DNA from 3 places in the Clavibacter davisi genome. Region 3 is predicted to be linked to each of the others. Evidence: riboswitches for the same ligand, from Rfam matches in the RefSeq annotation. Region 3 holds a riboswitch; each other region holds the start of a gene.
What was found. Region 3 has a riboswitch for thiamine pyrophosphate ahead of ACU4ZT_RS03395 (YkoF family thiamine/hydroxymethylpyrimidine-binding protein). Riboswitches for the same ligand answer to the same signal wherever they lie in the genome.

Region 1 (9,983 bases), 1.6 Mb from region 3:
CGGATTCCGCCGCGTCGGACTCCGCCGCGCGCGCGTCTCCAGCGGATCCCGCGCTCGCGCCCGCGCGTACCCGCACCCGCTCCCACGCCTCCGCCAGCTCGCGCGCCGCCGCCTCCGGATCCTCGGCCGCGCAGATCGCCGACACGACGGACGTGCCCGCGCCGCCCGCCGCCGCGATCGCGGCCACGTCGCCCACGTCGACGCCGCCGATCGCGACGCACGGCACGGGGGAGAGGCCCGCGATGATCCCGAACCCGTCGTGCCCGAGCGGCGCCGGATGGTCGGGCTTGGTGCTCGTGGGGCGGATCACGCCGACGCCGAGGTAGTCGACCGTGCCCGCGGGGAGCGCGCGGACCGCCTCCACGTGCGCTGGCGTGTTCGCGGTGAGGCCCACGACGAGGCGGTGGTCGGGGCTCGCGGCGTCGAGCATCGCGCGCACGAGGTCGGCGGGGACGTCGGACTGGCCGACGTGCACGCCGTCCACCCGCGCGCCGCGGGCGAGGGCCGCGAGGACGACGTCGACGCGGTCGTCCACGAGCAGCACCGGTCGGGGCGCGGACGGATGCGCGGCCGCGTGCGCGTCGATCGCGTCCGCCGCGGCCAACACGGTCGCCAGCAGCTCGGCCGCGCTCGCGTGCTTGTCGCGGATCTGCACGGCCGTCGCCCCGCCGGCCACAGCCGCGGACACCACCGCGGGCACGCCGCGCGCGCCGCACAGGGCGGGGTCGGTGACGAGGTAGACGGAGAGGTCGAGCGCGCTCACGAGAGGCGCTCGCGCTGGGCGACCAGCTCGGGCGTGACGGCATCGAGCGCGTCGAGCAGCGCGACGGCGAACGACCCGGGCCCGCGCGCCCCCGCGGCGGCGATCTCCGCGGCAATCGTGTAGACGCTCGTCGCGGCGACGGCGGCCCGCAGCGGATCCGGATCCGTCGACGCGAACGCCGCCATCACGGCGCCGAGCGCGCAGCCGCCGCCGGTCACCTTCGTGAGGAGCGCGTCGCCCGTGTGCACGCGCACGAGGCGGGTCCCGTCCGTGAGGTGGTCGACCGGCCCGGACACCGCGACGACCGTGCCGTAGGTGCGCGCGAGGAGCGTCGCGGCGTCGAGCGCCGCCTCCACCTCGTCGGTGGCGTCCACCCCGCGGCCGCCCGCGCCGCCGGTCGCGAGCGCGATGATCTCGGACGCGTTGCCGCGCACGATCGTCGGCGACAGCGCCACGAGCTCGTGCGCGAGCCGCGTGCGCACCGGCAGGGCGCCGACGGCGACCGGATCCAGCGCCCACGGCGTGCCCGCCTCGCGCGCCGCGTGGGCGGCCTCGACCGCCGCCTCCCGCTGCTCCGCGTGCGGCGTGCCGAGGTTCACGAGCAGACCCGACGCGATGCGCGCGAACGGCCCCGCCTCGGTCGGCACGTCCGTCATCGCGGGCGCGGCGCCCAGCGCGAGGAGGACGTTCGCGGTGAAGCCGGTAACCACGGCGTTCGTGATGCACTGCACGAGCGGCACGCGCTCCCGCAGCAGGTGGAGGAGATCCGCCGAAGCGGACCCCGTCCCGGTGATCTCCTGGGTGGATGGGCGCGCAGCGCTCATGGTGACATCCCTCCGCCGGTGCGAACCGGATCAGGTGCGACGGGTCTCATCTCAGCCCTCGTGGGCACCCCGTGTCAGGGATCCACCCTAGGGGAGACGCGTCGCGCCCGCCGGGTCGAGCAGCGAGGCCGAGACGTCCCGAGGCGACGATGAGGTCGATGCGTCATGCGAGCCCACGGTCGGGGGACGACGAATCAGACGGTCATCTCGGACCGTCTGCGTGATCTGTCGGCCCTTCGGGCGCAGCCAGACCCCGCCAGAATCGGCCCTCCCGCTCGTGGGTCTCGACCAGCATCGGTAGGAGAGGAACGGCGACGTCGGCGCGGGTGATCATGTCATCCAGCGACGCGATCACGTCGAGCACCGATCGAGGGCCGAACTGGCCCGCGATCCGTTTGGCCTTGGTCCGCACGTTGTTCGGCGTCGGTCCGGCATCGACGATGGAGTGATTCCACAGCCTGTTGTGATGCGCGCAGCGATTGCGGAGGTAGACGAAGGCCCTCACGCGATAGGCGAATCCGGCCTTCGCCACACCGATGCTGGTCGCGACGGAGTCGGCGAGGGTTCCTTGTGCTCCCCGCTCGATCGCCTTGGACAGGGTCCCGAACGACCATGCCTCGACAGCGGACCACACCGGCAGCCGGCTGTAGTCGGAGTCCTCTCCTGCGTGCCCGCGGTAGCGGAGGATGTGCCGGTCCTTGCTGCGGTCGATGTCCCGGAGACAGGACTCGACGGTGGCCTCTCGACCTCCGACATCCGTGTAGAAGTCCTGCTCGAGATACGCCTGATAGGGGCCGTGCTCGCGACCGATGACATGTGCGACATGCGACCGCAGCAGGAGCTCGACCTGAGCGAGCGGCCGGACGAGAGAATCGCGCAGTGCGTCGTCGGCGACGTAGACCCCTCGGACGTCGTCGAACGCCGTCCCGCTCACGAAGTCGTCGTCGCCGAGATGGGGAGCCGTCTGGAAGTACCGCGCTTACCCCGAGAAGCGGTAGTAGTTGTGCGCCGCCAGGAACCGGGCGCAGTCCGATTCGTCGGGCACGATCAGGCCACGGCCTACCATCAGAGCGGTCTGATCGTGCCAGGACAGGTAGGGCTTCATCGCACCCCTCGGAAAGAAAAAGGCCCCTCCCATTTGAGCATCGTGGAGAGGCTTGGGAGGGGGTCGATTGCCTCAATGGTAGCCGATTCCTGGGCCGGAACGAGCCCGTCGGATCAGACCGGGGACTCCACAGAGGTGCCTCATCGCGTCCCTTTCCGAGCGCGGGAAGTAGCGGTGACCCCAGCGACGTGAAGCGCTGCGACGCTGCCGCGCTGCGCGCCCCGACAGCGGGCAGCGCGGCCGCGGAGATCTCGCGGAGTCCAGCCCTACGCCAGCCCCGCCACGTCGAGCACCCACGCGTAGTCGGACGCGCGCTCGCGCCACGCGTCGTAGCGGCCCGACTTGCCGCCGTGGCCGGCCTGCATCTCGGTGCGCAGCAGCACGGGCGCGCCGACCTCGCGGAGGCGGGCCGTCCACTTGGCGGGCTCGACGTAGAGCACGCGCGTGTCGTTGAGGCTCGTGACCGCGAGGATGCGCGGGTACTCCACGCCCTCGCGCACGTTCTCGTACGGCGTGTACGACTTCATGTACGCGTACACCTCGGGGTCGTGCAGCGGGTCGCCCCACTCGTCCCACTCGATCACGGTGAGCGGCAGCGACGGGTCGAGGATGCTCGTGAGGGCGTCCACGAACGGCACGCCCGCGAGGATCCCGGCGAACCGGTCGGGCGCGATGTTCGCGACCGCGCCCATCAGCAGCCCGCCGGCGCTGCGGCCCTCGGCCACCAGCTTCTCCGGGCTCGTCCAGCCGCGCGCGATGAGGTGGTCGGCCGCCGCCACGAAGTCGGTGAAGGTGTTCTTCTTGGTGAGCGTCTTGCCCTCGTCGTACCAGCGGCGGCCCATCTCGCCGCCGCCGCGCACGTGCGCGATGACGAACGCCATGCCCCGGTCGAGCAGCGACAGCCGTGCGATGGAGAACGACGGGTCGATGCTCGCCTCGTAGGAGCCGTAGCCGTAGAGCAGGAGCGGCGCGGGCGTGCCCGGGTGCACGAGGCCGCGCTTGTAGACGACCGACAGCGGGATCTCCGTGCCGTCCTCCGCGGTCGCCCACTCGCGGGTCTGCACGTAGTCGTCGGGGTCGTACCCGCCGCGCACGGGCTGCTGCTTGAGGAGGCGCAGCTCCCGGGTCGCGAGCACGTAGTCGTAGGTCGTGGCCGGGGTCGCGAGGCTCGTGTAGCCGAGGCGGATCGTGGGCTGCGCGAACTCGGGGTTGCCCGCTGTGCCGACCGTGTAGATCGGCTCGTCGAACGCGATCTCGTGCAGCTGCTCGCCGTCGAGGACGCGGTCGAAGGGGATCACGCCGACGCGCGTGAGCCCCTCGCGGCGGTAGGAGACGACGACGTGGTCGGCGAACGCGCTGGCGTCCTCGAGGCGCACCTCGTCGTCGTGGGGGATGACGACCTGGCGGTCGGTGGTGGAGGTCGGGTCGTCGGCCGGCACGTCGATCAGCTCGAAGTTGGTGGCGCCGTCGTTGTGCAGGATGAGGAGCCGGTCGGATCCGTCGATGACCGCGTGGTCGACGTCGTACTCAACGCCGTGGCGGCGCGGCCAGACCGGCCGGAACGTGCCCGTGGGATCGCCGGCGTCGAGCAGCAGCACCTCGGTGGTGATCTTCGACCCGACCTCGATCACGAGGTACTGGCGGCTCCGGGTCATGCCGAAGCCCACGAAGAAGCTCTCGTCGGGCTCGGTGAAGACCTTCACGTCCTGCGAGGCGGGCGTGCCGACGCGGTGGCGCCACACGGTGTCGGGGCGCCAGGCGTCGTCGACCGTGACGTAGAAGAGGTGGTCGCCGTGCGCCGAGAAGGTGGCGCCGTGGCTGGTGCCGGGGATCTCGTCGGCGAGGTCCTCGCCCGTGGACAGGTCGCGGATCTTGAGCGTGAAGCGCTCATCGCCCTCGGTGTCGGTCGAGTAGGCGAGCAGGGATCCGTCGGGGCTCAGCTCGAACGCGCCGAGCGAGAAGAACTCGTGGCCGTCGGCCTCGACGTTGGAGTCGAGGAGGATCTGCTCGCCGGGCGTCGCGGCGCCATCGGCCGCGGGCTCGATGGCGGGCGGGGTCCAGTCGTCGGGACCGGCGACGGGACGGCGGCAGCGGATCGCGTACTGCGACCCCTCGACCGTCCGCGCGTAGTACCACCAGTCGCCCTCGCGGACGGGGACGGAGAGATCGGTCTCCTGCGTGCGGTCCTTGATCTCCGTGAAGAGCGCCTCGCGCAGCGGCTCCAGGTGCGCGGTCGCCGCGTCCGTGTACGCGTTCTCGGCTTCGAGGTGCGCGATCACGTCGGCGTCGTCCTTGTCGCGCAGCCACTCGTACCGATCGACGAACGTGTCGCCGTGGAAGGTGCGCTCGAGGGGGCGCTGGTCCGCGACGGGAGGGCTGGAGGGGGAGTCGGATGCGGGGGAGGAGACGGCCGGGACGGCGGGGTCGGTCATCCCGCCAGCCTACCGACGGGGGACGACCGGAGCCCGGCCGTCCCCGCGGATCAGGAGCTGATCGGCCCGGCCTCGCGCGGCCCGGTCGCGCCCGGCGTGGTCGCCGCCCCGAGCGTGCTCGAGCGGGTGGCGAGGCGCGCGACGGCCTGCAGCGGGATCGACAGCCAGCCCGGCCGGTTGCGGACCTCGTAGATCGCCTCGTAGACGGCCTTGTCGATCTCGAACGCGTCGAGCAGGGCCCGGTTCGCGCGGAGGTCGGTGCCCGAGCGGGCGATGTAGCCGTCGACGAACGCGCGGCGGGCGGCGGACGCCCATGCGGCGGCCGACTTGCCGGGGTGCGCGAGCGCGTAGGAGCCGGCAACGTAGTCGAACGAGCGGAGCATGCCGGCGACGTCGCGGAGCGTGACGTCGGGCAGCGAGCGCTCGTGCATCGGCCGGAGCGGCTCGCCCTCGAAGTCGAGGAGGACCCAGCCGCGGTTCGGCACCGAGAGCACCTGGCCGAGGTGGTAGTCGCCGTGGATGCGCTGCAGCTTCGGCCACACGCCCTTCTCGGCGGCGTCGTACACGCTCGCGATGGCGTCGTGGAAGGCGACGATCTCGGGGACCTCGCGCTCGGCCGTCGCGTGACGGCGGCGGAAGCTGACCATGATCCCCTCGATGACGTCGGGCGTGGCCTCGACGGTGGGGAGCGCGGCGGCGAGCGTGGCGTGCACGTCGGCGGTCGCCTCGCCGAGAGCACGGGCCTCGGCCTGGAAGTCGGCGTCGGCCTCGGCGGCGCGGAGCGCGACGCGCCAGGCGTCGGTGACGCCGGGCAGGAACTCCTGCGCGAAGGCGACGTGCCCGATGGCGCGCCCCTCCTCGCGGCCGGAGTCGCTCCACTCGGCGAGCACGCTGCCCATGGTCTGCGGCACGAGCCGGGATCCGGCGCCCGCGATGGCCGACTGGAGCACGACGTCCGGGTTCTCGCCGTGGTGCAGCGCCCGGAACACCTTGACGATCATCGGGTTGATGGCCTGGCCGTCGGCCGAGACCATGTCGTAGATGATCGACGTGTTCGACTGCTCGCCCGAGAGCACGTGCGATCCGACGACGGTCGCGATCTCCACGCCCGGCTGGCGCTGGCCGCGCGCGGTCGCGCCGAGCGAGGTCTCGTCGACGTCGGCCTCGCGGTCGTCGAGGATCGTGCGGATGAGCGCCCACGCGTACGCGGGGTCGTGCGGGCCGTCGTAGACGTGCAGCTCGACGCCGTCGTCCTCGACGGTGGTGCCGATGTGGAAGGGCTTCAGCTCCTCCAGCGGCGCCTGCCGGTAGGTGAGCGGCACCTGGTACAGCACGGGCTTCGCGCTGCCGTGGTCGATGATCAGGTGCGTCTCGATGCGGGCGAACCAGCCCTCGTCGCTGAAGCTCCAGCCGCCGATGCGCTCGAGGCGCGGCTCGGTGCCCTTGGAGGCGAACCAGCGCTGCTCGCGCATCCACGCGGCCAGGAAGTCGGGGATCTCGCTGAGGTCGTGGTGCTGCATGTCAGGCCACCTTCGCGGTCACGTCGGCGAGCGACGGGTTGGTGGCGGACGAGCCGTCCGGGAAGAGGACCGTGGGGACGGTCTGGTTGCCGCCGTTGATGGCGGCCACGAGCTCCGCGGTGCCGGGCACCTGCTCGATGTCCACCTCGTCGTAGCCGATGCCCGCGCGGTCGAGCTGCGACTTCAGCCGGCGGCAGTAGCCGCACCAGGTGGTGGAGAACATCGTGATCCGCCCGGGGGCAGGTACGTAGGAGGAGGTCTCGGGCGACATGCTGCTCACCCTACGCGCCGTTCTCCGCGCCGACCCGGGATCCGCGGCGCGCGGACGCGGGCGTCGGCGCGTCGCGGATCCCGGGTGCGGTCCCGGTCAGCGGCGGATGCGGATCAGCCGAGGAGCGAGCGCTCGAACCAGGCGTTGCGGAACTTGCCCGTCGGATCCAGGCGCTCGGCGAGGGCCAGGAAGTCGCCCGATCGCGGGTACAGCGGGGCGATGTCGGCCGCGGTCGCGGTGAAGACCTTGCCCCAGTGCGGGCGGGCGCCGAAGGGCCGGATGGCCGCCTCGAGCTCCACGAGCAGCGCCTCGACGGCCTCCTGGTCGCGCTTCCACGTGAAGTGCAGGCCGATGGTCGCCTGCCCGTTCTGGGGGCTCAGCCAGAGGCTGTCCTCGGCGACGGCGCGCAGCTCGCAGACGAGGAGGATCGGCCGGATCCGGTCGCCCATGTCGCGCAGCGCCCGCACGGCCTCGACCGCCCGGTCGAGCGGCACGTGGAACTCCGACTGGATCTCCTCGCCGTCGCTCGGCGTGAAGCCCATCTTGAAGTGCGAGAGGCGGTCGGACCAGAGGCCGACGACCCCGAGCTGCGACGTGCTGTTCACCGGATCGATGCCGAGGATCGGGTGGCGCTCCTCCGTCGCGGCGGGCGCCCCGAAGTAGTCGGCCATGACGACCTCGTCCTCGGGCTGGCCGTCGACGCCGAGCTGCACGCGGCTCTTCAGCCACACCTGGTCGGTGGCCTCGCCGAAGCGCGTGAAGACGCTGACGCTGTACGCGCCGCCGAACACGTCCTCGAGGTTCTCGTCGAACGCGTCCCAGCTGAGCCCCTCGAAGACGCGCTGGCGCACGAGGTAGGCGGGCTCCACGTCGAGCGTCACGCGCGTGACCACGCCGAGCGCGCCGAGGCCCACCACGACGCCGTCGAAGTCGTCGTCCCCGCGGCGGTACGTGACCGTCTCGCCGTCGGCCGTGATCATCTCGAGCGCCGTGACGGCCGTGCCGAGGTTGCCGTTGCCGATGCCGGATCCGTGGGTCGCCGTCGCGATGGCGCCGCCGACCGAGATGTGCGGCAGCGACGCGAGGTTGTGGATCGCCAGGCCCTCCTCGCCGAGGAGCTCCGCGAGCTTCCCGTACGCGAGGCCCGCGGAGAACGTGACGGTGCTGGCGTCGCGGTCGATCACGAGGTCGGCCGGCAGCTCGGCGAGCGAGACCAGCACCTCGGAGTCGGCGATGTCGTTGAACGAGTGGCGGGAGCCGAGGACGCGGATGCGCGTCGCCTCGCGGACGATCGTCCGCAGCTCCTCGACGCTCGTCGGCGTGCGGACCTCCCGGGCCCGGTACGCGTAGTTGCCGGCCCAGTTGGTGCCCGCGGTGCCCTGCTCGGTGGTGTCGGTCATGCGTCCTCCTCGCGCCCGCCATCGGACGCCGTCGTCTCCAGCTTGCTCGCCCTCGGGGGAGGAGGGCGTGCGCCGGGCCGCCCGGACGGGCGACCCGGTCCCGCTCCCGCGTCAGCGGCTGCGGAGGGTGAGCTCCAGCGTGCGGGCCGAGGGCCACAGCTGGTGCTCGGGCAGCACGTCGAGTCCGCACGCGCGCGAGCCGAGCCCGTGCTGCGCGGCGTCGATGTACAGGTGCACCGCCTCGCTGGCGGGCAGCTCGTGCGGGTGCGCCGCCCGGTCGAGCTCCTGCGGCGTGTGCCGCGAGGCCGTGAAGCCGGGGCGGCGGCCCGCGGTGTCGGGCCGGGCCTCGATCACGATGCCGCGCTCGCCGTCGAACGTGCCGAGCTCGAGCTCGCGCAGGTCGCTGCGGTGGCCGGTCTCCTGCGGCCGCGAGTACACGGCGCCCAGGTCGTCGACGAGCGACGAGAACCGGCCGACGAGCGCCGCGCGGCGCGAGTCGGGGTACGACTCGAACGGGCCGGTGCCGAACCACTCCGCGTTCGTGACGCTCGCGGGCAGGTCGATGCGGATCCCGACGCGCGGCCAGGTGATGGCCCAGCCGGCGCTCGGCATGATGTCGACGCGCACGTCCAGCGCGCCGTCGGCGCCCTCGGTCCAGCAGTACGTCGTGTCGACCGAGTCGAAGGACTGCGCAGCGCTCGTGCGCACGACGACCGTGAGCGAGCCGGATCCGACCTTCACCGAGCGGACCCGGTGGGTCAACCGGTCGAGGCCGGCCTGGCGCCAACGCGCCTCGCTCGACGGACCGGGGACGCCCTTCCCGAAGGTGAGGCGCGGATCCGCCAGCTCGTAGGAGCCGCTGCTGTCGCTGCGGTCGTTGTCGGTGGGCGCGCGCCACAGCTCGAGGCGCGGGCCGTCGACCTCGAGGCCGCCGAGCCGCACGAGGCGGCCGGTGGCGAGGTCGAACTCGCCGTCGCCGAGGGTGAGGCGCGTGGCACCGGACGCGGGGTACGTCTCCTCGTCGGCGTCGAGCCAGCGGGCGGGCACGGCGGGGCGCGGCGCGGGCGTGAGGTCGAACTGCTCGACGGCGATGACGTGGCCGGCCTCGGCCCACGGCTCGTCGTCGCGGAGGATCGCCTGCACGGTGAGCCACACCTCGGGCGCAGAGCCCTCGGTGCCGCCGGCCGCGGGGTCGCCGGCGTCGAGCGCGTCGGCCGGCAGCGGGATCCGGACGGTGTCGCCGGCCGCGACGGGCTCGGCGTCCAGGACGCCCGTGGCGATGTCGTCGCCGTCGACCGCCAGCACCCAGACGAGGCTCGTGTGCGCCGTGGAGATCGAGTGGTACCGGCTCTCCACGTCGAGGGACGCGGATCCGCCCTCCCGCTCGAGCCGGAACGCGATCGGCTGCACGACGGCCTTGTACTCGGCGAGGCCGGGCGTCGGGGTGTCGTCGGGCAGGACCATGCCGTCCATCACGAAGTTGCCGTCGTGCACGACCTCGCCGAAGTCGCCGCCGTACGCGTAGAACGCCTCGCCGTCCGCGGTCTCGGTGAGGATGCCGTGGTCGCGCCACTCCCACACGAACCCGCCGTGGAGGCGCGGGTACCGCAGCACGAGGTCCTCGTACTCGCCGATCTGGCCGGGGCCGTTGCCCATGGCGTGCACGTA
Region 2 (9,983 bases), 900 kb from region 3:
GTACTGGGCGACCATGCGCGAGCGCGCCTTGACGTTGCCCTTGGTGAAGTCGAGCATCCGGTGGCCCGCCGCGTCGGCGTACTCCGCCTCGAAGCCGTCCACCGCGCGCTTGATGTCGAAGACGACGCTCGCCTTCGGCTGGATGAACCGCAGCGCGAGCTGCGCGTCCTCCTCGTCGGCCTGGACGCCGTAGGGCAGCCGCACGGCGACGAAGTCGGCGCGCACGCCCTCGGCCGCCAGCTCCTCGACGGCCAGCTGGGCGAGCCGACCCGCGAGGGAGGAGTCCTGGCCGCCGCTGACGCCGAGGACGAAGCCCTCCGCGCCGGTCGACCGCAGGTAGGCCTTGAGGAAGTCGACGCGCTTCCGGACCTCGTCGGCGGGATCGATGGTGGGACGCACCTCGAGGGCGTCGATGATCTGTGACTGGATGTCGCGCATGCGCCCAAATCTACGGTGATCCGGCGGGCCGCGACAGCGCTGGTCCCCCCGGCGCGACTCGAACGCGCAACCGTCGGATTAGAAGGCCGATGCTCTATCCATTGAGCTACAGGGGGTCGTGACGAGGGTACTACGCGGGTCCCGCCGCTCCGGGGCCGCTGCCCGGCGTCGAGGCGGCTCCGTCGTCCAGCGCCCGCGCCACCGCCTGCAGCACCTGCGGCGCGGTCGGCACGCCCTCGGCGCGCAGGACCTGCCGGGCGCCGGCGAAGACGAGGATGGTCGGGGTCGAGCGGATCCGCTCCTCCTCCGCGCGGTCGGGGTGCGCCGCGACGTCGAGCTCCTCGACCGGGAGCCAGGGCAGCAGCCGATGCACCTCGGTGAGGACGCGGCGGGTGGCCTGGCACGGCACGCAGAACAGCGAGGAGTACATCACGACGCGGACGACGGACGCGCCCGTGTCCTCGGCGGAGGTCAGGACAGGAACGCGACGACGGCGGCCGCGATCGAGAGGGCCGCGAGGAGGAGCGACACCGACACCAGCACGAGGTGCACCGTGTAGAAGGGCGTGCGCGACCCGTCGGCGGCGCGAGCGCGCGGGTCCTTGGCGACGCGCTTCAGGAACTGCGGCCAGACGACGACGTTCCAGATGCCGTTGACGAGGAGGAGGACGGCGAGGAGGGTGATCACTCCCCCATGGTAGGCGGCGACGATGGTCCGTCCGGGGCCGCCGATAGGATCGGGGGATGGGCAACAACGCGGACCGGCTGGTGTGGATCGACTGCGAGATGACGGGGCTCGACCTCGCGATCGACGAGCTGGTGGAGGTCGCGGTCGTCGTCACCGACTTCGACCTCGTCCCCGTCGACGCGGGCTTCAGCATCGTCATCAACCCGGATCCCGCAGCCCTGGCGAACATGGGCGAGTTCGTCACCGACATGCACCGCTCCTCGGGGCTCCTCGAGGAGATCCCTGCGGGAGTCAGCCTCGCCGACGCCGAGTTCGCGGTGCTCGAGTACCTCCTGCAGCACGTCCCCAACGGCGGCAAGGCGCCCATCGCGGGCAACACGATCGGCACCGACCGCGCGTTCCTCGCCAAGTACATGCCGCGCGTGGACGCGCACCTGCACTACCGCAGCGTCGACGTCTCCTCCATCAAGGTGCTCGCCAAGGAGTGGTTCCCCCGGATCTATTTCAACTCCCCCGCCAAGAACGGCGGGCACCGCGCCCTCGCGGACATCCTCGAGTCCATCCGCGAGCTCGAGTACTACCGCCGCGCCGCCTTCGTGCCGGCGCCGGGACCGGCGACCGAGGACGTGCAGGCCATCTCCGCGGACGTGACGTCCGCGTGGGCTCCGCGGCTGTAGTATCCTCATTCATGGCCGTCCGCGAGAGCGGGATCGGCCGCATGGTGGGCGTAGCTCAGTTGGCAGAGCGCTGGCTTGTGGAGCCGGAAGTCGCGGGTTCGAGCCCCGTCGTCCACCCCACCGGGAAGGGCCGGGATCCGAGAGGGTCCCGGCCCTTTCGTCGTCTGGGCCCTTCCCTCGTCTGGGCCCTTCCGCCGTCCCGGCCGTCCTCGTCCTCGGCCCTTCCGCCGTCCCCGTGCGGTCCAGCCGCGGCCCGCGGCGTGCGAGGCTGGCACCGTGCTGCACTGCGACCCCGAGGACTTCGAGCGACTGGTGGTCGACGAGCTCGACGCCCTGCCGGACGAGATGGTCGACGGCCTCGACAACGTCGTGTTCGTGGTGGAAGACCGGCCCGAGGACGGGTCCCTCGGCCTGCTCGGGCTCTACGACGGCGTCGCGATGACCGAGCGCGGGCAGTACGGGTTCGGCGAGATGCCGGATCGGATCGTCGTGTACCGGGAGCCCCACCTGCACGAGGTGGACGATCTCGAGGACCTCCGCGACCTGGTGCACGTGACGCTCGTGCACGAGATCGCCCACTTCCACGGCATCGACGACGACCGCCTGCACGAGCTGGGCTGGGCCTGACGCCGGACGCCGGACCTCTGACGCCTGACGCCGGACGCGCGACGGCCCCGGCCGCATCGCGCGGGCCGGGGCCGTCGGGATCGGCGCTCAGGCGCCGGCCGAGGTCCGGATCAGAGCTCGAGGGACTCGTCGTCGCCCTCGCCGAGGACGTCGTCGCTGCCGTCGGCCACGAACGAGTACGTCACGCGCTTCTCACCCGCGACCTCGGTCACCTCACCGGCGCGGTACTGGAAGAGGGCCTCCTTGCCCTCGACGGCGGACAGGGTGCTGATGGTCTCGTCGTGCCCGCCGTCCACGAGCACGCGCGTCTCGGTGGTGCCTTCGAGGGGGCCGTCGGCGAAGACGGCGAGGTAGCGGACGTCGGTGGGTGCGGAATCGGTCATGGCCTCAGGCTACCCGGGCGTCACGGCGGCGTCCGTCCGGACGACGACGTCGGCCAGGGCGCGCGGACCCTCCCGGGCGATGTGGTCGCGCCACTGGGCGTCCCAGCGCTCCCACTCGGCGGCGAATGCCTCGCCGTCGCGCGCGATGGCGCGGGCCCGTCGGACGTCGTCGTCGGCCTCGACCCAGATGCGGTGCGTAGCCAGCGCCGCCGCGATCCGCGTGAGAGATCCGCAGCCCTCGACCACGAGCGGCCGGTCGGGGTCGAGGTCGTGCCACTCGGCGGGCGCGTCGGCCGCCCAGTCCCAGCGGCGCCACCGGGGGCGCCCGCCCGGCCGCATCTCCGGCAGGACGTGCCGCTCGAGGTGCCGTGACGCCCGCTCGAGACCGTCCCAGCCCGGGTAGACGTCGTCGAGGCGGAGCAGCTGCGCGCCCGGCGGGAGCTGCGCGGCCGGATCGCCGTCGCGGACGAGGGCGTCGGCGAGCGTCGACTTGCCGGATCCGCTCGGGCCGTCGACGAGGACCAGCGCGGGGCGCCGCTCCCCCGCGTCAGGCGGCAACGAAGTCCCACGTCCCGGCCGCGACGGCCGCGCCGACGGACACCGCGGCGACGAGCACGGCCACCACGACCACCAGGTGCTCGCGCCGACCGACGACGCTGGGGCGCGCCCAGGTCCGGGCGCCCGGTCCGCCGAAGCCGCGCGCCTCCATCGCGGTCGCGAGCTTGCTGCCGCGGCGGATGGAGAGGACCAGCAGCGCGAACGCCTGCCCCGCGAACCGACGCACGCGGCCCCGGTCGGCGACCCCGCGGGCCCGCCGGGCGAGCTCGAGCGAGCGCCAGTCGTCGAGCAGCAGCCCGACCAGGCGGACGCCCGCGAGGGCACCCAGGACGAACCGCGACGGGAGGCGCCACACCTGCGCGAGGCCGTCGGCGAGGTCGGTCGGGTCCACGTCCGAGAAGAGGATGAGCGACGCGATGCCGACCGCGAGCACGCGGAGCGTCGTCGCGAGGGCCAGCAGCACGGAACCCTCGCTCACCACCACGAGGAGGAACTGCGCGTAGACGTCTCCCGAGGTGCGCCCGTAGAGCAGGATCGTGAGGCCCGCGCCCGGGGCCGCGATCCAGATCGGGATGCCCCGGACGAGGAGGGACCGGACGCGGATCCCGGTGAGCGGGAGCAGCAGCAGCTCGAGCGCGAGCGCGGCACCGGCGGACACCACGTCGAGGCTGAGGACGAGCGCGAGGGTCAGGACGAGCGCGGCGGCGAGCCGGGCGACCGGGTTCACGGCGGCGAGGCCGGTCGCACGCGCGGCGGGCGCTGGCTCGCGGATCGCGGCGCTCACCGGACCACCCGGAGCCGCGCGGGTGCCGCGGCGGCGGGAGCCAGGCGGAGCACGTCGTCCGCGAGCGCCTCCACGAGGTCCTCGTCGTGCGTCACGGCGAGCACGCCGACGCCCTCGCGGTCGACGAGGTCGGCGAGCAGCGCGACGAGCTCCGCCCAGGTGCGGGCGTCCTGGCCGAAGGTCGGCTCGTCGAGGACGAGGAGGCGCGGGGCCGTCGCGAGCGCGGTGGCCACGGACAGCCGGCGCTTCTCGCCCCCGGACAGCGTGAAGGGGTTGGCCTGGGCGAGGCCGTCGAGCCGGAGGCGCACGAGGAGCTCGTCGACGCGTCGCGCGGACGTCGCCGGGTCGGCGCCGACGGCGCGGGGCCCCACCTTCAGCTCTGCGCGGACGGTCGCCGCGAGGAACTGGTGCTCCGGGTCCTGGAAGACGGTGCCGATGCGGGCGGCGAGCTCGCGCGAGCGCCAGGCGGACGGATCCGCGTCGAGGCCGTCCGCGAGCGGGCCCTCGGCGACCACCCGGCCGGAGACGGCGGGCAGGAGCCCGCCGAGCGTGAGCGCGAGCGTGCTCTTGCCGCCGCCGTTGGGTCCCGTGAGCGCCGCGACGCGTCCCGCGGACAGGGTCAGCGAGACATCCTCCGCCACGGCGACACCACGCCGTCGCCCCACCGCGAGGCCATCGGCCCGGAGCAGCGGGGAGGGCGCCGCCGGGGCGCGGTCGGGCGCCGCCGGCTCCCGACCGGGGACCCACACGCCGGCCGCCGCGAGGGAGGCGCCCTGGTCGCGGAGCACGTCGTCGGGCGCGCCGTCGGCGAGGATCCCGCCGTCCGCCCCGAGGACGACCACCCGGTCGACCAGGTCCCGCCAGACGGCGACGCGGTGCTCGATGACCACGAGCGTCGTGCCCGTGGACGCGACCACGCGCTCCACCGCGCGGCGCACCTCGCCGACGCCCTCGGGATCGAGGTTGGCCGTGGGCTCGTCGAGGAGCAGGAGGCCGGGCCGCATCGCGAGGACGCCCGCGAGCGCGAGCCGCTGCTTCTGGCCGCCCGAGAGCGCGGTCGTCGACCGGTCGAGCTCGACGTCGAGGCCGACGGCGTCGAGGGCGTCGCGGACGCGGATCCAGATCTCGTCCCGCGGGACGCCCAGGTTCTCGCAGCCGAACGCGACGTCGTCGCCGACGCGGGAGAGGATCACCTGCGCGTCCGGGTCCTGCAGCACGAGGCCGGCACGACCACGCTGGCCGGCCGGATCCACGCCGTCGACGCGCAGCTCGCCCCGGCTCTCGCCCTCGTCGTCGCCCCCGAGGACGCCCGCGAGCGCATGCAGCAGCGTGGTCTTTCCCGCGCCGGATGCGCCGAGGAGCAGCACGCGCTCCCCCGGCTCGATGACGAGATCGACGTCGCGGACGGCCCAGGCGCTCCGGCCGGCGTGGCGCCAACCCCATCCGACGGCCTTGACGGCCGCACCGCCGCCGCCCGACCGCGACGCGGCGTCCGCGGGCGACCGGTCGGCGACAGGGGCGGCCGTCGAGCCGCGCCGGCCGGGTCGCCGCACGCTCAGACCCGGGCCGCGGTGTCGCGACCCGAGGCGAACCGCGACAGCGCGCCGGTGCGGGCGAGCGCCCGGGCGACCAGCCACGACAGCAGGCCGGCGATCACCGCACCGGACACGAGCGCCGCGATCGTGTAGACGACGACGAAGACCGGCGAGGAGCCCGGGTAGTAGGTGATGAGGTCGGTCACGGCCATGCCGAGGCCCGCCCCCATGCCCGCGAGGACGGCGACGTAGGCGCGCCAGTTGGCGTAGAGGAAGACGAGGAGCACGAGCTCGGCGCCGAGGCCCTGCGTCAGGCCGGAGAGCAGCGTGCTCACGCCCCACACGTTGCCGACGAGCATGGAGACGAAGGCCGCCAGCAGCTCGCCGTACAGGGCGGCGCCGGGCTTGCGGATCACGATGCCGGTGAGGACGCCGGCGAACAGCCAGCCGCCTCCGGCGAGGGCCTGGAGCCCGGGCAGCAGCGGCTCGAACAGGCCGGCGACGGGCACCGACGCCGTGTTCCAGAGGACGAAGACGAGGCCGGAGGCGACGCCGAGGACGCTGGCCACGACGATGTCGATGACGCGCCAGCGGGCGCGGAGCCCCGAGCGGGGTGCGCGGGAGCCGGCGTCGCCGGGGAGCGCGGATGCGGTGGACGAGGGTGATGCGGTCATTGGACGTGCCCTTCGGATGAGTGTGAAGAGGGCACGGGTGCGAGATGGAAGCCTCCCTGCGCTGGCATGATCCAGATCAGGTTCTTACGGTCGAAGACTGGGTGTCTTCCTCTCAGCCCGGCTCACCGGACTCCCGTGTTCGAGGCGATCCTAGCGCGCGGTCGGGCGTCCGCCGCGCCCGGGATGCGCGGGCACCCCGGACGCACGGGAGCGCGGGCGCCCGAGGGCACCCGCGCTCCGCGGTGGTCGTGCGCGCCGGCCGGGCGCCCGTCGCTACCTGAGCGTCTTGATGAGCTTGACGAGGACCTTGCCCGAGATCCAGATGACGGGCGTGGCCACCGCGAGCAGCGCGATGACGTTCGGCTGGAAGCGCACCTCGCCGTCGGTGGCGATGTACGCGCCGATGGGCCAGGTGGCGCCGCCGCCCCCGCCGCCGCCCGCGACGTTGCCCTCGGAGTCGGGGAGGTCGCTGCCCCCGCCGAAGCCGTACCAGGCGAATGCCACGGGCACGATGGTCGAGCCGTCGATGTCGAGGGGGTCGCCGTAGACCGTCCCCACTCCGGCGTTCTTCACGTTCTCTGCGAGCTGTGCGACGAGGTTGGTCATGCGTCCCACCGTACCCCGCGAGCCCCGCCGGATGCCGGGCGATCCCGGTCCTCGCGGTAACCTCGCCCCTGGTGCGTCGTCGCGTCGCATCCGGCCTCCCCCGCCGCTGCGGCAGCTGCGGATCCACCGCCTGCCCCGCCCCCGACGGATCCGCGCCCGCGCGCGCGCCGTCGTGGGACGAGTCGACCCAACTGGAGGACCACTTGCACACCTGGCCCGGAAACCCCTATCCGCTCGGCGCGACCTTCGACGGGAGCGGCACGAACTTCGCGCTGTTCAGCGAGGTGGCCGAGCAGGTGCAGCTGTGCCTCATCGAGGAGGACGGCACCGAGACCCGCGTCGACGTCACCGAGGTCGACGCCCACGTCTGGCACTGCTACCTCCCGCACGTGCAGCCGGGCCAGCGCTACGGCTACCGGGTGACCGGTCCCTACGAGCCCGAGAACGGGCACCGCTCGAACCCCGCGAAGCTGCTGCTGGACCCCTACGCCAAGGCCACGTGCGGCGAGTTCGACTGGCACCCGTCCCTCTTCGCCTACGACTTCGGCGACCCGGCCAGCCGCAACGACGAGGACTCGGGCCCGCACATGATGCTCGGCGTCGTCGTGAACCCCTTCTTCGACTGGGACGGCGACCGCCTCCCCCGCACGCCCTACAGCGAGTCCGTCGTCTACGAGGCGCACGTGAAGGGCCTCACGCAGCTGCACCCGCGGATCCCCGAGGAGCTGCGCGGCACGTACGCGGGCATCGCGCACCCCGCCGTCATCGACCACCTGCAGCACCTCGGCGTCACCGCCATCGAGCTGATGCCCGTGCACCAGTTCGTGCAGGACAACACCCTGCTCGAGAAGGGCCTCCGCAACTACTGGGGCTACAACACCATCGGCTTCTTCGCGCCGCACAACGCGTACTCGTCCACGGGCGAGCTCGGCCAGCAGGTGCAGGAGTTCAAGTCCATGGTGCGGGCGCTGCACGCGGCCGGCATCGAGGTCATCCTCGACGTGGTCTACAACCACACGGCGGAGGGCAACCACCTCGGCCCGACGCTCTCGTTCAAGGGGATCGACAACCAGGCCTACTACCGGCTCATGGAGGACGACCCCACCTACTACATGGACTACACGGGCACGGGCAACTCGCTCAACGTGCGCCACCCGCACTCGCTCCAGCTGATCATGGACTCGCTGCGCTACTGGGTCACCGAGATGCACGTCGACGGCTTCCGCTTCGACCTCGCCTCCGCGCTCGCCCGCGAGTTCTACGACGTCGACAAGCTCGCCACCTTCTTCGAGCTCGTGCAGCAGGACCCGGTGGTGTCGCAGGTCAAGCTCATCGCCGAGCCGTGGGACGTGGGCCCCGGCGGCTACCAGGTGGGCAACTTCCCGCCGCAGTGGACCGAGTGGAACGGCAAGTACCGCGACACCGTGCGCGACTTCTGGCGCGGCGAGGCGTCGTCGCTCGGCGAGTTCGCGGCCCGGATCACCGGATCCGCCGACCTCTACGAGCACTCGGGCCGTCGCCCGGTGGCGTCGATCAACTTCATCACCGCGCACGACGGCTTCACCATCGCCGACCTCGTCTCCTACAACGAGAAGCACAACGAGGCGAACGGCGAGGACAACAAGGACGGCGAGAGCCACAACCGCTCCTGGAACATGGGCGTGGAGGGGCCGACGGACGACCCGGCGGTGCTCACGCTCCGCGGCCGGCAGCAGCGCAACATGCTCGCGACGATGATCCTGTCGCAGGGCGTGCCGATGATCCTGCACGGCGACGAGCTCGGCCGCACCCAGCAGGGCAACAACAACACGTACGCGCAGGACAACGAGATCAGCTGGGTGCACTGGGACCAGGCGGACCAGCCGCTGGCGGAGTTCACCGCCTCGGTGGTGCGCCTGCGCAAGGAGCACCCGACCTTCCGGCGCGGCCGCTTCTTCGACGGCCGGCCCGTGCGCCGCGGCGAGGGCGAACCGCTGCCCGACATCGTCTGGCTCGACGCCGACGCGACACCCATGGTGGACGACGACTGGGAGTCCGGCCTCCGGGCGATCGGCATGTTCCTCAACGGCAACGGGATCCGCGGGCGCGACCGCCGCGGCGAGGACATCTACGACACGCACTTCCTCCTCTACTTCAACGCCCACGACGAGCCGGTGTCGTTCACCCTCCCGTCGGACGAGTACGCGGACGCGTGGGAGACCGTGATCGACACCGCGGGCGTCGGAGCCGACTCGACGGCGCTCCGCGCGAGTAGCGTCGTGGACGTGGCGGCCAAGGCACTCGTGGTGCTGCGCGCCTACACGGAGCCCGAGGTGGAGCCCGACCACTCGGTCGCGGCGAGCCTCGCGGTCCTCACCCACGCGCAGGCCGACCGGCCCGCCGCAGACCCAAGGAGCGACATCAGTTGAGAACCCCCATCTCCACCTACCGGTTCCAGGTGCGGGAGTCCTTCGACCTCGCGGCCGTCGCGGCGCAGCTGCCGTACGTGAAGGACCTCGGCGCGGACTGGGTCTACCTCAGCCCGATCCTCACGGCGGAGCCCGGATCCGACCACGGCTACGACGTGGTCGACCACGCGCAGGTGGACCCGGCGCGGGGCGGGGCGGCGGGACTGAAGGCCGTCGCCGACCGCGCCCACGAGCTGGGGATGGGCGTGCTGGTGGACATCGTCCCGAACCACGTCGGCGTCGCCACCCCGGTGGAGAGCCTCTGGTGGTGGGACCTCCTGACCCACGGCACCGCGAGCCGCTACGCCGAGGCCTTCGACGTGGACTGGGACTTCGGGCGCGGCAAGGTGCGGATCCCCGTGCTCGGCGACGGCGAGTCCGAGCTCGACGAGCTGACGCTGGTCCGCGGCGACGACGGCACCGTCGAGCTGCGCTACTACGACCAGCGGTTCCCCGTCGCGCCCGGCACGGCCGAGGACGACGCGGACGCCCGCACGGTGCACGAGCGCCAGTCGTACGAGCTGATCAACTGGCGTCGCGCCGACGCCGAGCTCAACTACCGCCGCT
Region 3 (9,983 bases):
GCCTGGCCGACGAGCCCGAGGTCGCCGCCCGCATCGCGAACGCCGACGGCGATCACGACACGCTCGGCGCCATCGCGGCCGACCACCCGCAGTCGTCGCTCGTCTGGGCGCTGCTCGCCGACTCCGCGTACGTGCAGGGCGACCGCATCGCCTCCTACGCGTTCGCGCGCGTCGGCTACCACCGCGGGCTCGACTCGCTGCGCAAGTCCGGCTGGAAGGGCCAGGGCCCCGTGCCGTGGAGCCACGAGCCGAACCGCGGCGTCCTCCGCTCCCTCTACGCGCTGCGTCGCGCGGCCGCCGCCATCGGCGAGGAGGACGAGGTCTCGCGCCTCAGCGCCTTCCTGCGCGACGCGGATCCCACGGCCGCCGGCCACATCGAGGCCGCGACCGCCGGGGCGCTCCCGCCCACGGAGGCCATCGTCATCCGCGGCCAGGACTGACCCGCCCGCTCCGCGCAGCACCCCGCACCGCAGCTCCGCCCGCACCACCGCACGCCACCCGATCCACCCCGACCGACCCGCCCCGACGAGGAGTGAGCCATGCCCGCAGTAGTGATCATCGGAGCCCAGTGGGGGGACGAGGGCAAGGGACGCGCGACCGACCTCCTCGGCAGCCGCGTCGACTACGTCGTGAAGTTCAACGGCGGCAACAACGCCGGCCACACGGTCGTCGTCGGCGACGAGAAGTACGCGCTGCACCTGCTGCCGTCGGGCATCCTCACGCCGGGCGTCGTGCCCGTCATCGGCAACGGCGTCGTCGTCGACATCGAGGTGCTGTTCCACGAGCTCGACGCACTCGCCGCCCGCGGCGTGGACGTCTCGCGCCTCCGCGTCAGCGCGAACGCGCACGTCATCACGCACTACCACCGCACCATCGACAAGGTCACGGAGCGCTTCCTCGGCAAGCGCCAGATCGGCACCACCGGCCGCGGCATCGGGCCTACGTACGCCGACAAGATCAACCGCGTCGGCATCCGGATCCAGGACCTCTTCGACGAGAACATCCTGCGCCAGAAGGTGGAGGCGGCCCTCGACGCCAAGAACCACATGCTCGTCAAGATCTACAACCGCCGCGCCATCTCGGCCGACGAGATCGTGGAGAGCCTGCTCTCCTACGTCGAGCGCCTGCGGCCCATGGTCGGCGACGCGTCGCTCGAGCTGAACGCCGCGCTGGACGAGGGCAAGACCGTGCTCTTCGAGGCCGGCCAGGCCACCATGCTCGACATCGACCACGGCACGTACCCGTTCGTCACGTCCTCCAGCGCCACGTCCGGCGGCGCGGCCACGGGCTCGGGGGTCGCGCCGAATCGGCTCGAGCGGATCATCGCGGTCGTCAAGGCGTACACGACCCGCGTCGGCGCCGGCCCGTTCCCCACCGAGCTGCACGACGCGTCGGGCGAGTACCTGCGCGCCAAGGGCTTCGAGTTCGGCACCACCACCGGCCGCCCGCGCCGCTGCGGCTGGTACGACGCGCCCATCGCGCGCTACACGGCGCGCATCAACGGCGTCACCGACTTCGTGCTCACCAAGCTCGACGTGCTCTCGGGCCTCGCGACCATCCCGGTCTGCGTCGCCTACGACGTCGACGGCGTGCGCCACGACGAGGTGCCCGTCTCGCAGTCCGACTTCCACCACGCCACGCCCGTCTACGAGGAGCTGCCGGGCTGGCAGGAGGACATCACGGGCTGCCGCACCTTCGCCGACCTGCCGAAGAACGCGCAGGACTACGTGATGGCCATCGAGCGCATGAGCGGCGCCCGCATCTCGGCCGTCGGCGTGGGCCCGGAGCGCGAGCAGGTCGTCGTGCTGCACGACCTCCTCGAGGCCTGACCCTGATCCACGACGGCTGGGCCGACGACGCCCGCCTCGGCACGGACGCCGCCGACCTCGCGCGCTTCCTCAGCCGGGCCGACGCGCGCACCATGAACCGCGAGCGACTCCAGGCGGATCTCGACATGGGCCAGGAGCAGTACGTGGCGGCGTGGCGCGAGCTGCACCGCTTCGGCTACGTGTCGTCGGCGGAGCTGCGGCGGCTGGTCGTCGAGCGGTAGGACGCCCCGAGGCTCGCGCGCGCATCAGGTCAGACCCGATCGATCGACCAGGATAGTTGGCGATCGACTACGATCCTGGGCATGCAACTGCAGCATCCGTTCCGCACGATCACTCCCACGATCGATGGAGACGTCCTCCGCGTGCTCGCCCGGTCGGACTCGTGGTTCACGGTCGCGCGGATCCGCAGCCTCGCGGGCTCGGGATCGCCCGAGGGCATCCGCCGGGTCCTGCGCCGGCTGGCGGAGCAAGGCGTGGTCGACACCCAGTCGGCCGGGAAGGCCGTGCTGCACAAGCTGAACCGGGACCATCTCGCAGCTCCGGCGATCCTGGAGCTCGCGCGTCTCGATCGGGAGCTCCACGACCGCATCCGGGCCTCCCTCGCGGCCTTCCGCGTCGCACCCCTGTTCGCCGTCCTCTTCGGCTCGGGGGCGCGGCTCTCCATGCGGCTCGACAGCGACCTCGACCTGCTGCTCGTCCGGGATCGGCCCGCCTCCGACGAATGGTCCGACGACGTCTCGGAGCTCGCACGCCGGATCCATCGGTGGACGGGAAACGATCCACGGATCATCGAGTACGGTCGCGACGACATCCGCGGGGCGGCCGCGGAGGAGCCGCTGCTCAGGTCGATCGCCGACGAGGGGATCGTGTTGACGGGAAGCGCGGCGGGCTTCCGCAAGGAGGTCGGAGCGGCATGACACCGGCTCGCGAAGCAGGGCGGACCGAAGCGGACGGTCGATTCCGCAAGGCGAGGCAGTTCGCGGACGCCGCGGAGCTGTTCGCGGACGCGGCCTCCGACGACGCCGACGAGTTCGGCGACGCCTACGTCACCCTCGCGGTGCATTCCGGCATCGCCTCCGGGGACGTCATCTCGATCGTCGCGAGCGGTGAGTACTCCCCGACGGGCAACCACCAGGAGTCGGTGGCGATGCTCCGCCGGGCGGACCCGGATGCGGCCAAGCACCTCGAGAGGCTGCTCGCTCTGAAGACCAAGGCGGGCTACGCGCATCGCCCCGTCTCCTCGGACGACGTGGCCAGGGCGCGTCGCGCACACGAGGCGCTGCTGGAGATCGCGTCCGCGGTGGTGGCTGGATAGCGCTGCACGACTCGCGGCTCGCGGCTCGCGCAGCAGGTGGTGTCACGGCGGCTGGTCGTCGAGCGGTAGGACGCCCCCGATCGGGCTATTCCGTTGCGCTGTATATCGTCCGACTGTACAGTCGGACGATATGAGGAGGGCGCGATGACGAGGGACCCGCTGCTGCCGCTCACCGAGACGGTGGCCTGCATCCTGCTCGCCCTGCGCGAGCCGGCGCACGGGTACGCGATCATGGCGCGCGTCGAGGAGATGAGCGAGGGCGCGGTGCGCCTCGCGCCGGGGACGCTCTACGGCGCCCTCGACACGCTCGTGAAGCAGCGGCTCATCACCCGGGTGGCGAGCGAGGATCCGCGGCGCAAGGTGTACCTCATCACCGACCGGGGATCCGAGGTGCTCGCGCAGGACGCCGAGCGCATGGCCCACCTCGTGCGGCTGCACGACCGCGGCCGGGGGAGCAGGGAGGGATGACCATGGTGATCAGGTTCTTCGTCGACTTCGACGAGGAGGAGCGCTGGCTCGACCGGATGGCGGCCGAGGGGCGGCTGATGCGGAGGCGCGGGTTCGTCTACACGTCGACGGACATCGAGCCCGGATCCGCCGTCGTGCGGATCGACTACCGGCCGAGCATGACGGCGGCCGACTTCGCCGACTACGTGCAGCTCTTCGCCGACGCGGGCTGGAGGCACATCAGCGGCAGCCGCAGGAGCGGCACGCAGCACTTCGCGTCCACGACGGCGGATGCGGACGCCGAGATCTTCTCCGACGCCCGGTCGCGGGCCGAGCGGTACAAGCGCGCGCTCGACGTGAACGCGGCGGTGCTCCTGCCGCTGCTGGTGGTGGTGTTCGTCCTCGCCGCGACGGAGGGATCCGGCGTCCGCGCGATCCTGCGCCCGGACGAGTGGTACCTGACGCCCGGCCTCTGGGAGATGGAGGGGTGGCGGTTCGCCGGCGCGTTCCTGTTCGAGTCGGTGTTCGTGGCGATGCGGGTGGGACTGCCGCTGCTCCTCGTGGTCGGGTGCGTCGTGATGCTCGTGACGGCGGTGCGGCAGGGGATCCTCTATCGGCGCGCGGTCGCGGCGGCGGCGGAGGCGTAGGTCCCACCGTCCTCCACGGCCAGGCCCGGCGTCGCGCCGACTCCGTCGCGGCGGCGGTATGGTCATCCCGAACACGGGAGTCCGGTAGGCCGGGCTGAGAGGAAGACCACCAGTCTTCGACCGTAAGAACCTGATCTGGATCATGCCAGCGCAGGGAGGCATCTCTTGAGGGACCGCGCATCCGCGCGCGTCCCACCCGTGCATCCGCGACCACGGAAGGCACGCGCGTGACCAGCACCGCATCCCCCACCACCCGCCTCGAGGCGGCGCCCACCCCCGAGGAGTTCGGCGTCGGCGCCCGGCTCAGCCTCGCCGTCATGCGCGACGACTTCGTCGACGTGATCCTCGGCGCGCTCGCCGCGACGCCCGCCGACGGCCTCGTCGTCGAGACCGACGACGTGAGCACGTTCGTCGGCGGGTCCGAGCAGGACATCGTCCGCTGGCTCGTCGCCCTGCTCGCGCACGCCGCCGGATCCGGCGCGCACGTGCAGGCGACCATCGCGTTCTCGCGGGGCTGCCCGGGCGAGGTCGCGTGCGGCACGGGCGTCGTGCGCGTCGGCGAGGTGCCGGCGGCGGACGCCACCGGGATCGCCGCGTCCGCGCAGTGGGCGCTGTACCCGCTGTCCGACGCGGCCTCGGCGGATCACATGAAGGACATCCACGCGGCCATCGACCACGCCCGCACGGTCGGCACCTTCGCCGGGTCGCAGCACTTCGTGACGGCGCTCCGCGGCGACCTCGCCGACGTGATCACCACGGCCGCCGCCGGCTGGGTGCTCGTGGGCCGCTCGGTGGCGCACGTCACCAGCCACCTCACCGTCTCGTTGAACAGCCCGAGCCGGACGGCCGGCGCATGAGCGCGCCCGTCGAGGCGCGGGATCCGCGTCCCACCGCCCCGCGCCGCGCGCGCTGGGACCTCCGCGACATCGTGCTGCTCGTCACGCTGGGCGTGGTCTTCGGCTTCCTCTACTGGGTGCTCGTGCAGGGCTGGACCGCGCTGTCGGTCGCGGCCGGGCCGCTCGGCGACCTGACCCAGCACGTGCTGCTCGGCGGCTGGCTGCTCGTCGCGCCCATCGCGATCGCCGTCATCCGGCGGCCGTTCGCGGGCGTCGCGGCGGAGGTGATCGCGTCGGTCATCGAGGTCGTGTTCCTCGGGTCGGCCGTGGGGCCGATCCTCTTCGTGTCGGCGGCGATCCAGGGCGCGGGCAGCGAGATCCCGTTCGCGGCCGGACGCTACCGCCGCTACGGCTGGCTGCACTACGCGGTCTCGGGCGGTCTCGGCGCGCTGCTCGTCTTCTTCTTCTCGGCGTTCCGCTCCGACTGGTACGGCACCGAACTGTTCTGGGTGCGGCTCGTGATCCAGGTGGCTTCCGGCGTCGTGCTCGGCGGCCTGCTGGCGAAGGTGATCGTCGACGCGCTGGTCCGCACGGGCGCGGTCGACGACTTCGCCGTCGGCCGGACGTAGGGGTGACGGACGCGCGAGGCCCCGTCGTCGCGCTCGACGGGGTGGGCGTCGCGTTCCGCTCGCGGGAGGTGCTGCGGGACGTGACCTGCCGGATCGGGGCGGGGGAGCGGATCCTCGTGATCGGCCCGTCCGGATCCGGCAAGTCGACCCTGCTGCACGTCGTCACCGGCGTGGTGCCGCACTCCGTGCACGCGACCATGACGGGGAGCGCGACCGTCGCGGGGCTCGTGGACGCGCCCGTGCTCGACCGGGTGCGGCACGTGGGCTTCGTGGCGCAGGATCCGTCGGCCGCCGTCGTGCTGCCCACGGTCGAGCAGGACGTGGCGCTCGTGCTCGAGAACCACGGCGTGGATCCGGCGGAGGTCGACGCCCGCATCGACGAGGCGCTCGAGGCCGTGGGCGCCGGCCACCTCCGGCACCGGGAGACGGACCGGCTGAGCGGGGGAGAAGCGCAGCGCGTCGCCATCGCGGCCGCGCTCGCCGCCCGGCCCGCGCTCCTCGTGCTCGACGAGCCGACCGCGATGCTCGACGCCGCGGGCGTGCGCGCCGTGCGGGACGCGATCGCGCGGCTGCCGGCGGAGGTCGCCGTGCTGATGGTGGAGCACCGGCTCGACGCGCTCGGGCCGGAGGGGCTGCCGGCGCGGACCATCGCGCTGGATCCCGCCGGCCGGCTCCTCGCCGACGGCCCCACCCACGAGGTGCTGCGGGAGCACGCGGCGGCGCTCGCCGAGTCCGGCTGCTGGGTGCCGGGGTGGGCGGCGGACGCGCACACGCCGGTCCCGCGCGCGTTCGCGGCCCCCGCGGCGGAGCCGGTGCTGCGTGCCGTCGGGCTCGCCGTGCACCCGGCGGCCGTGCGGCCGCGTCGCTTCCGCCGCGCGCCGGATCCGCTCCCGCCCGTGCTCGCGGGCGTCGACCTGGCGCTCCGGCCGGGCGAGCTGGTGGCGCTCATCGGGGCGAACGGATCCGGCAAGTCGACCCTGCTGCGGACCCTCGCCGGGCTCGTTCCCCCGGTCGCCGGGAGTGTCGCGGGGGCGCGGCCCGGCATGGTGTTCCAGGATCCGGCGCACCAGTTCGTGGCCGCCAGCGTGCGCGACGAGATCGCCGTCGGCCTCGCGGACGACGACCCGCGCATCGACGACGCGCTCCGCCGCCACCGCCTCGAGCACGTGCGGGACGCGTCGCCGCACCGGCTGTCGGGCGGGGAGAAGCGGCGGCTGAGCCTCGCCGCGATGCTCGTGCACGACCGGCCGGTGCTCCTCGCGGACGAGCCCACCTTCGGGCTCGACCGCCGCGATGCCGAGGCGGCCATGGGGGCGCTCGCCGATGCGTCGCGCACGCGCGCGGTCGTGTTCTCCAGCCACGACCTCGCGCTCATCGGGCGTCACGCCACGCGGGCCGTGGTGCTCGGGCGCGGCACGGTGATCCACGACGGCGGGGTGGACGCGCTCGTCGCGTCGCCGGCCCTCCTCGTCGCGGGCGGGATCGCGTGAGCGGCCCGGTCGTCAGCGGCCTCGGCGCGAGCGGGCCACGCGTGAGCGGGCCGCGCGCGAGCTGGCTCGCCCGGCGCAACCCGTCGGCGGTGCTCGCCGGGCTGTTCGCGGTGTCGGCCGCGCTCATCGCCGTGCGGGATCCGGCCGTCGCCCTCGGCGTGCTCGTGCTCGCCGTGGCGCTGGCGCTCGTCGGCGCGCGCGTCGGCGTCGGCGCCGTCCTCCGCGCGCAGCTCGCATTCGGCGGCTTCGCCCTCGGGATCCTGCTGGTGAACGCGATGAGCCGGCCGGGCGCGGTGCTCGCGCGGGCGGGGGCGTTCCGGATCACCGAGGAGGGCCTCGACATGGGCGCCGCGCTCGCCCTGCGGACGCTCGCGCTCGGCACGCTGTCGGTCGCGTTCCTGGCGGCCGTGGATCCGGTCGACCTCATGATCAGCCTGCACCTCGACCTGCGGCTGCCCGCGCGCGTGACCTTCGCGGTGCTCGCCGGTCAGCGGATGCTCCAGCGGCTCCCCGCGGAGTGGGCGACGATCCGCGCGGCGCAGGCCGTGCGCGCGCCCCTCGACCGGCGCGGTCGTCCGCGGCGGGGACCCTTCGCGGCGGCGGCGTTCGCGCTGCTGGTGTCGTGCATCCGCCGGTCGGCCCGCGTCGCGCAGTCTCTGGAGGCCCGGGGCCTCGGGCTCGAGCCGCGCACGGTGTGGCGACGGAGGTCGCGGGGCTGACGCGCGGGCCCGCCGGCGGATCAGGCGCCGGACGCCCCGACGAGGACCGCGCCCGCGATCCGGTCGGCCGCCTCGGCCGGGGTGATCCGCGACGTGTCGACGACCTCCGCCTCCGCGTGCAGCCAGGTGCGGGCCGCCTCCTCGTAGGGCTCCACGCGGGAGAAGCGGAAGGCCGACGGGCCGAGGTCCGCATCGTGCTGGATCCGGTCGCGGAGCGTCGCCGTGTCCGCGTGCAGCACGAAGTGGCGGATGGGGATGCCGTGCGCGGCGAGGCCGGCGCTGATCTCGCGCCAGTAGGCCTCGACGAGCACTGTCATGGGCATGACGAGCGTGCCGCCCGCGTAGTCGAGCACGCGCCGCGCCGTCTCGACCACGAGCGGGCGCCACGGCGTCCAGTGCTGGAAGTCGTCCAGCTGCGGGAGGGGCGGCCGGATGTCCATGAGCACCTCGCCGACCTTCTCGGCGTCGAGCACGCGGCTGTCGGGGATCCGCTCCTGCACGAGCCGCGAGGTCGTCGTCTTGCCCACGCCGTGGGTGCCGTTCAGCCAGATGATCATGGCCGGAGGCTATCGGCGGCGTGGCGCCGACGGCATCCGTCCGGCGACGTATCCCGGTCCGCCCTGGCCGCCGGCGTGCCGGAGGACCAGGCTGGAGGGGCGGCGGGATCCGGCCCCGTCCCACGACGCGCTTCCCCGCGCACGCGGAAGGACCCCATGCTCTCGATCGTCTACTCCAGCACCGCCGAGCGGTCCTTCGACGACGTCGACCTCGCGCAGCTCCTGGCCCAGAGCCGCGCGACCAACGCGGCGCACGGGCTCACCGGCCTCCTCGTCCACCGCCAGGGGCGCTTCCTCCAGCTGATCGAGGGCGAGGAGGACGACGTGCGCGAGCGCATGGCCGCGATCCTCGCCGACGACCGCCACGGCCGGATCGCCACGCTCATGGAGGAGCGGATCACCGAGCGTCAGTTCCCCGACTGGACGATGGGCATGGCGAAGTACGACGCCCGCGTGGCCGAGCGGATCCCCGGCTACCGCGACACCTTCGACAACCTCGAGGGCGAGCGCCCGGACGACGCCATCCGGCCCGCGCTCCGCGAGCTGATCCGCAGGTTCCAGGAGGACACCGGCCGGCTGTCCTGAGGGGCGGGGCCCGACGCCGGCCTCACCCGCCCGGGTACCGGTAGAACCCCTCGCCCGTCTCGACGCCCGTCTTGCCGTGCCGCACGTAGTTCTCGTGGAGGTACTCGGCCCAGGCCCGCACCGTCGGATCGTCCGACATGCGCGCGGTGGCGTAGGAGTTGCGGAGGCCGATGACGTCGTAGATCTGGAACGGGCCGTACGGGGAGCCGGTCGCGGTGCGCCAGGTCGCGTCGATGGTCTCGACGTCGGCGTACCCGCCCACGAGGAGCTCGGCGGCGGCGCGCATGAACGGCGCCAGCATGGTGTTGAGCACGTACCCGGGCTTCTCCTTCGTCATCACGACCGGCGTCATCCCGGTGTCCGCTGCGTACCGACGCACGGCCTCCACGGCGGCCGCATCGGTCGAGGGGGAGGGCATGATCTCCGCGGTGCCGTAGCGCCAGATGCGGTTCGCGAAGTGCAGGGCCAGGAACCGGCCGGGCAGGTGCACCACGTCGACGAGATCGCTCGGCACCATGTACGACGAGTTCGTGGCGATGATCGCGTCGTCCCGCGCGAGACGGGAGACCGCGTGATGGAGCTCCCTCTTCACGGAGAGCACTTCCGGCGCCGCCTCGATGACGAGATCCGCGTCCCGCACGGCCTCGGCCAGGTCCGTCGTGATGCGGAGGGAGGCGAGCGCGGCCGCCGTGCTGCTCGGCGTGGCGCCGACCACCGCATCCTCGACGTACGCCGCGGGCAGCCCGGCCAGGCGCCGTCGGGAGGCGTCGAGCGCCGTCTCGCTGATGTCGTAGGCCGTGACGCGCCGACCGCGGAACGCGGCGTGGAAGGCGATCTGCGAGCCGAGCGTGCCGATCCCCAGCACGGCCAGGGTCTGGATCTCGGACATGCGGGTCCTCCTGGGGTGGGGTGACGCGACCCACGAGGAG

Region 1: linked by a shared signal. The riboswitch ahead of thiM (hydroxyethylthiazole kinase) and the one ahead of ACU4ZT_RS03395 (YkoF family thiamine/hydroxymethylpyrimidine-binding protein) in region 3 are both predicted to bind thiamine pyrophosphate.
Region 2: linked by a shared signal. The riboswitch ahead of ACU4ZT_RS07495 (ECF transporter S component) and the one ahead of ACU4ZT_RS03395 (YkoF family thiamine/hydroxymethylpyrimidine-binding protein) in region 3 are both predicted to bind thiamine pyrophosphate.

What each region holds. Positions count from the first base shown of each region.
Region 1 is NZ_CP199882.1:2,345,786-2,355,768, reverse strand. It holds gene thiD (bifunctional hydroxymethylpyrimidine kinase/phosphomethylpyrimidine kinase) at 1-763, opposite strand, end outside; gene thiM (hydroxyethylthiazole kinase) at 760-1,587, opposite strand; TPP riboswitch at 1,578-1,669, opposite strand; partial or broken gene ACU4ZT_RS11130 (Abi family protein) at 1,790-2,527, opposite strand; gene ACU4ZT_RS11125 (hypothetical protein) at 2,567-2,692, opposite strand; gene ACU4ZT_RS11120 (S9 family peptidase) at 2,959-5,124, opposite strand; gene ACU4ZT_RS11115 (maltokinase N-terminal cap-like domain-containing protein) at 5,175-6,644, opposite strand; gene ACU4ZT_RS11110 (mycoredoxin) at 6,646-6,915, opposite strand; gene ACU4ZT_RS11105 (D-arabinono-1,4-lactone oxidase) at 7,029-8,315, opposite strand; gene ACU4ZT_RS11100 (glycoside hydrolase family 2 TIM barrel-domain containing protein) at 8,427-9,983, opposite strand, start outside.
Region 2 is NZ_CP199882.1:1,579,079-1,589,061, reverse strand. It holds gene nadE (ammonia-dependent NAD(+) synthetase) at 1-438, opposite strand, end outside; tRNA gene ACU4ZT_RS07545 (tRNA-Arg) at 479-554, opposite strand; gene ACU4ZT_RS07540 (thioredoxin family protein) at 569-868, opposite strand; gene ACU4ZT_RS07535 (SCO4848 family membrane protein) at 910-1,125, opposite strand; gene orn (oligoribonuclease) at 1,182-1,802, shown strand; tRNA gene ACU4ZT_RS07525 (tRNA-His) at 1,847-1,922, shown strand; gene ACU4ZT_RS07520 (metallopeptidase family protein) at 2,079-2,429, shown strand; gene ACU4ZT_RS07515 (hypothetical protein) at 2,540-2,812, opposite strand; gene ACU4ZT_RS07510 (nucleoside/nucleotide kinase family protein) at 2,822-3,370, opposite strand; gene ACU4ZT_RS07505 (energy-coupling factor transporter transmembrane component T family protein) at 3,360-4,154, opposite strand; gene ACU4ZT_RS07500 (ABC transporter ATP-binding protein) at 4,151-5,707, opposite strand; gene ACU4ZT_RS07495 (ECF transporter S component) at 5,710-6,363, opposite strand; TPP riboswitch at 6,399-6,510, opposite strand; gene ACU4ZT_RS07490 (hypothetical protein) at 6,637-6,969, opposite strand; gene glgX (glycogen debranching protein GlgX) at 7,173-9,377, shown strand; gene treY (malto-oligosyltrehalose synthase) at 9,374-9,983, shown strand, end outside.
Region 3 is NZ_CP199882.1:676,285-686,267, forward strand. It holds gene ACU4ZT_RS03360 (DUF3151 domain-containing protein) at 1-440, shown strand, start outside; gene ACU4ZT_RS03365 (adenylosuccinate synthase) at 540-1,829, shown strand; gene ACU4ZT_RS03370 (hypothetical protein) at 1,922-2,050, shown strand; gene ACU4ZT_RS03375 (hypothetical protein) at 2,132-2,746, shown strand; gene ACU4ZT_RS03380 (hypothetical protein) at 2,743-3,144, shown strand; gene ACU4ZT_RS03385 (PadR family transcriptional regulator) at 3,289-3,612, shown strand; gene ACU4ZT_RS03390 (DUF2812 domain-containing protein) at 3,609-4,238, shown strand; TPP riboswitch at 4,301-4,409, shown strand; gene ACU4ZT_RS03395 (YkoF family thiamine/hydroxymethylpyrimidine-binding protein) at 4,466-5,095, shown strand; gene ACU4ZT_RS03400 (ECF transporter S component) at 5,092-5,703, shown strand; gene ACU4ZT_RS03405 (ABC transporter ATP-binding protein) at 5,706-7,193, shown strand; gene ACU4ZT_RS03410 (energy-coupling factor transporter transmembrane component T family protein) at 7,235-7,912, shown strand; gene ACU4ZT_RS03415 (P-loop nucleotide/nucleoside kinase family protein) at 7,933-8,469, opposite strand; gene ACU4ZT_RS03420 (BLUF domain-containing protein) at 8,626-9,054, shown strand; gene ACU4ZT_RS03425 (3-hydroxyacyl-CoA dehydrogenase) at 9,077-9,943, opposite strand.